Regions from separate parts of the Acidisarcina polymorpha genome, predicted to be linked through region 2. Evidence: predicted binding sites of a transcription regulator. Region 2 holds the regulator's gene; the other holds the start of a gene.

Region 1 (2,410 bases), 600 kb from region 2:
TCATGTGCAACGGCCAGAACTGCTCCCAGGCGTTTCAAATCGAGGTCTTCCGTTCTAACGTCATGATGCGCGGGCATGACCAGCTTGCGAGCATCGTTTATTGCGGTCGTGATGGGACCTCTTGCAATGGTGAGCAACGCATCTTGTGCTTTGCCCGCGCGGGCATCGACTAAATTAAGAATCTCACCCTTAAGCTCGCCCACGATGGCTGTATGGGGCTCAGAGACAAAGTCGCGCACCGTGGCCGAGTGCCAATGATAGCGCCGCGCCAGATGGTTCTCGGGATTCATTCCTTGCTGTACGACCGCCCATTCGCCCGATTTTGTAATCGCGAAGGAGTGGAGGTAGAGCTGAAAGCCGTCGGCTACGGCGTTGTTGTCTACGCGCGCGGTGAGCCGGCTGGTTCGGGCCAGCGCATCTCCGTCCAGCCCATTCCTCAGCGAGAACGCACGCAGCTCGTCCGGTGTACGAACCGAATGCCGTCCGCGGCCACCGCAGAACATCAAGCCAAGATCCGAGAAACGCGGGTTCAACCCACGCTTCAAGGCTCCCAGAACCGACGTCGTGATGCCGGAGGAGTGCCAGTCCATCCCCATTACGGCCCCATATGCCTGAAACCAGAAGGGATCACTCAATCGCGTGAGGAACTCAGAGTGTCCGTAGTTCAGGATCACCTGCTCGGCAATGGCAGTACCCAGTTCTGTCATCCGATTGGCCGGCCATGAAGGGACCCGCCCGCCGTGGAGTGGGAGATCGGCTATGCCGGAGCGTTTCATTGATTCTGATCACCTCACCTCCCTATTCGCCCTTTATTCGCTTACAATCAAATTGTGGCAGATGTTTATTCCGACCTTGATTTGACCTGAAAGGTTTCCAGGCTATGGCAGCGGAAGAGATCTCAGCCGAACGACATCAATCGAATCAGCCCACGGTCCGCAAAATCATTCATGTTGACATGGACGCCTTTTACGCCTCCGTGGAACAGCGGGATAATCCAGACCTTCGTGGGAAGCCCGTCGTGGTTGCATGGACGGGCAAGCGATCCGTCGTTTGCGCAGCGTCCTATGAAGCCAGGAAATTCGGGTTACGTTCTGCGATGCCGGCAGTGACTGCGGAGCGGATGTGTCCACACGCCATCTTCGTACTGCCAGACTTCACCCGATATAAAGCCGCTTCACAGGGCGCTCGCGAAATCTTTCATCGGCACACTGACCTGATCGAACCGTTATCGCTCGACGAAGCCTATCTCGACGTCACGGAGAGCAAACTGGGGTTGCCAACCGCGACGCGTGTCGCGAAGATGATTCGGGAACAGATCCGTGAGGAACTGAATCTCACGGCGTCCGCGGGGGTGGCGCCAAACAAGTTTCTGGCGAAGATCGCATCGGATTGGAAAAAGCCGAATGGGCTCTTCGTCATTCAACCTCACGAGGCACAAGGCTTCTTGCTGTCGCTACCAGTAGGTCGCATCCCCGGCGTTGGACAGGTGACCGAAACACGCATGAAAACAATCGGGATTGCGACGGTTGGTGACATCGGCGCGATGGATATCTCCACACTGGAGCATCACTTCGGCCGGTACGGCCGTCGCCTACACGAACTCTCGTGCGGCATCGACCACAATCCTGTTGTTTCCAATCGGGCGAGCAAATCCATTTCGGCCGAGGACACGTTCGAGATCGATATCCCGCTGGCGGAGACTGAACCGCTAGTACGCAAACTTGCAGAAAAGGTCTGGGCCGCTTCACGCCAAGATGCTCGGATGGCGCGCACCGTAGTCCTCAAGCTGAAGACGAAGGAGTTCAACACGCTGACCCGAAGTCTCACCCCGCTCGTCATGCCGACTTCGCTTGCGGAGTTCACGGAGGTCGCCCTCTCCTTACGAGAACGAGTAGAACTCGGGTCAGGACAGCTTTTCCGTCTGGTTGGCGTCGGCTTGAGCAATTTTCAAGAGGACCCAGATCCGACTTGGCTGCTCTTTGAAAGCAATGCGAGCGCCGAGGTTGAAGCCGTTTTGGCATCCAACGACTAGATCATATGGACCGTAAGAAAACTACTTCCGCCCACCGCCAGCTTCGTGCTTCTTCAATCAAATTATCTAACGCCTATCACCATTTGGACGCCTTGCTTCACACGATGCGGTGTATCTCGCAGTATGAGGACATCCTGTGCGAACTCTCCCACGAAGCAAAGCGGGCAGGTGACCTGTCTCCGGAGATAAGCGAAGAGCTTCGCGGCATACTTGAAAAGATCCCGGCCCATGAGTATGTGCTGGATCTCGAAGCCGTGAAGGGCGCCTTCGTCAAACCGAAGACGTCGAGAAGAGTCGGCTCGAGAAAGCCTGCTGAGTCTGCACCGGTTCGCAAGAGCCCCACTCCTGCCAAAAAGAAGTCCAGGAGGGCGTCATCGA
Region 2 (2,410 bases):
AATATCCGCATTCGCTACCCGCCACCCGTTGAGGTCTGCTACTAAGCCTCGCCTCCAAAGATCGCTCGCGGGTGAAGAATGCACAACTAAATCAATGAGTTCTTATGCCGGCTGAGTTCGTTAATGGGAAAGGCTGCCACTCGTTCTAAATCGGGGCGAGCAACCTTGCTGCGGCTGACTCTCTGTAAGACAAGAACCTAATACTGAGAAGGCCTAAGACAAAGCTTCTGGTTCGCGCTGTAAGTAACGTCTCCGCGATCCTCCACCGCTATTTAGCGTGGAGAGCGATTTTATCCCCGCGAGTAGATGGCGCTGCCGCCCGACTTCACTACTATGGCACCAACCATGGCGCGGCTACAACGACTGCGGAAGTCATGTGTATGCGAGCTGACGCCTTCACTTGAGAATCTCAGGTGCCGTTCGGTTCTGGAACAACATGAGTCAAGGACAAAATCAATAAAAATCGATGCAATTCGCCTTTTGTTCTCTATAATGATGGCATGGCTGTTACTCGACGGCAAAAAGAAGTGCTCGACTTTCTCGCCGAATTTGTTCGGAAAAACGAATATTCTCCGTCCTACGAGGAGATTGCAAGGGGACTTGGCCTGAAGTCACTGGCGACGGTGCACAAGCACATCACCAACTTGGTGAATAAGGGGCTGCTGCAACGCAGCCACAATCGGAGTCGCTCGATTGACGTCCTTCCTCCGCGCGCCCGCTCTAGAAATCTAGATCGTCTGCCGCTGATGGGTGGGATTGCAGCCGGACTCCCGGTAGAGGCGAGCGAGAATGCCGACACATTTTCCTTCAGCGATATTGTCGGCAATCGAGAGGCATTCGTCTTGCGGGTGCGAGGCGATTCCATGCGCGATGAGCACATTGTTGATGGCGATTATGTCTTGGTCGAGCGCACCAACGTTGCTCGTGAAGGCGAGATTGTAGTTGCGCTGGTCAAGGGGTCGGAGACCACTTTGAAGCGCTACTACATTGAAGGGCAGGTGGTACGGTTGCAGCCCGCGAACACCGAGATGGATCCAATTTTCGTTCCCCTGGCGGACCTCTCGGTTCAGGGGAAGGTTCTTGGCGTTGTTCGCAAGTGCTCCTAAGCGGGGGCGGCAACCGACTTGCATAGGCGCAGACAAGGAAAGGCCCGGATCACAATCCAGGCCTTTCCTTGTCTGACTGAGCCCTGCTTCATCGAACCGGCCCGTTCAGCACCCTCACAGCCTCAACTGAGCACCTTCACGATGCTTTTGTCGATCATGTCCTTGGGGACGTACCCAACGATTTGGTCAGCGACCTTGCCGTCCTTGAAGATCAACAACGCCGGAATCCCGCGGATCCCATATCTCCCAGGAGTTGCTGCATTCTTGTCGACGTCCATCTTCATGACCTTCAGCTTCCCGGTGTATTGGGTTGCAACCTCGTCAACGATCGGCGCCAGCGCTCTACATGGCCCACACCAAGCAGCCCAGAAATCCACCAGGACGGGCTGTTTTGACTGCAGCACCTCCTGATCAAACGTACCGTCACTCACTTCAGTTATTCCAAGCCCAGCCATGTTCCTCCTTCGCGCACTCGAATCCAAGTTCCACTTCAGAATACTTGTTTCAACACATAGTAGATGCGAAGCGGACGCGAAAGTCGCAGACACCCCGGATTGGCCCGCGACGACGCATCGCCATTTTCTATGTTCAGCCCAAATAAAAAAGCGCCTGAGCTTCAGAGAAGCCACAGGCGCTTAGGACAGCCCTCCCCCAGAACTGCCCACGGAGCGAAGTTATGGCTATTTCGTTCTCATGTAAAGAAAACTTAGGTAACATTTCCGTAACATGCCCTACAACAATTCATAGAGATGTCTCGCTGCTGGCCACCCGTATGCTCAGGCAGACATTTTTTGCCCAAAATGAACCAGGGCGGCGCGGTCTTCGATATCGGTCTCGAGGATCTCGATCCCAGTGTCGGATATCCTCTCCTCCACCGCTGCACGCACATCGGCGATGGATTTCCCGACATCAGTCACCACTAGAACGGAAGGGCCCGCTCCGCTCAGGGCGACGCCCAAGACGCCTCCCCGCCCGCTAAGGGGCAGCAAGGCCGGCAATAGGGGGCAAATCTCTCCTCGAAACGGCTGGTGCATCCGGTCCTGCATAGCGGTTTGCAGCATATCGCCACGTCCCAGCGCGAAGGCCGCGGTCAGCAGACTCGATTTCTGAATATTGAAGACTACGTCTTCCTGAATGTATGTCGAAGGCAAGATGGCCCGAGCGGCGGTCGTGGCCAGCGGTTGCTCCGGCAACACCAGCAAGATCCGCCATGGGACGGCGGGCAGAATCTTGATTGCTCTCACCTCACCGGCATCCATACTCGAGACGGTGAGGCCGCCAAGCCAGCACGCCGCCGCGTTGTC

What was found. Region 2 encodes LexA, which represses DNA repair genes until DNA is damaged. Its sites were predicted from a motif close to CANTTCGCTTTTTATTCGC; they were not measured.
Region 1: dinB (DNA polymerase IV) is a predicted target of LexA. The motif match lies at 799-817, and genes of this name have one in related genera.

What each region holds. Positions count from the first base shown of each region.
Region 1 covers NZ_CP030840.1:6,650,362-6,652,771, forward strand. Annotated here, with positions in the region: gene ACPOL_RS28480 (DUF763 domain-containing protein) at 1-776, opposite strand, end outside; gene dinB (DNA polymerase IV) at 881-2,032, shown strand.
Region 2 covers NZ_CP030840.1:138,225-140,634, forward strand. Annotated here, with positions in the region: gene ACPOL_RS00705 (response regulator transcription factor) at 1-11, opposite strand, end outside; gene lexA (transcriptional repressor LexA) at 501-1,106, shown strand; gene trxA (thioredoxin) at 1,229-1,561, opposite strand; gene thrB (homoserine kinase) at 1,883-2,410, opposite strand, start outside.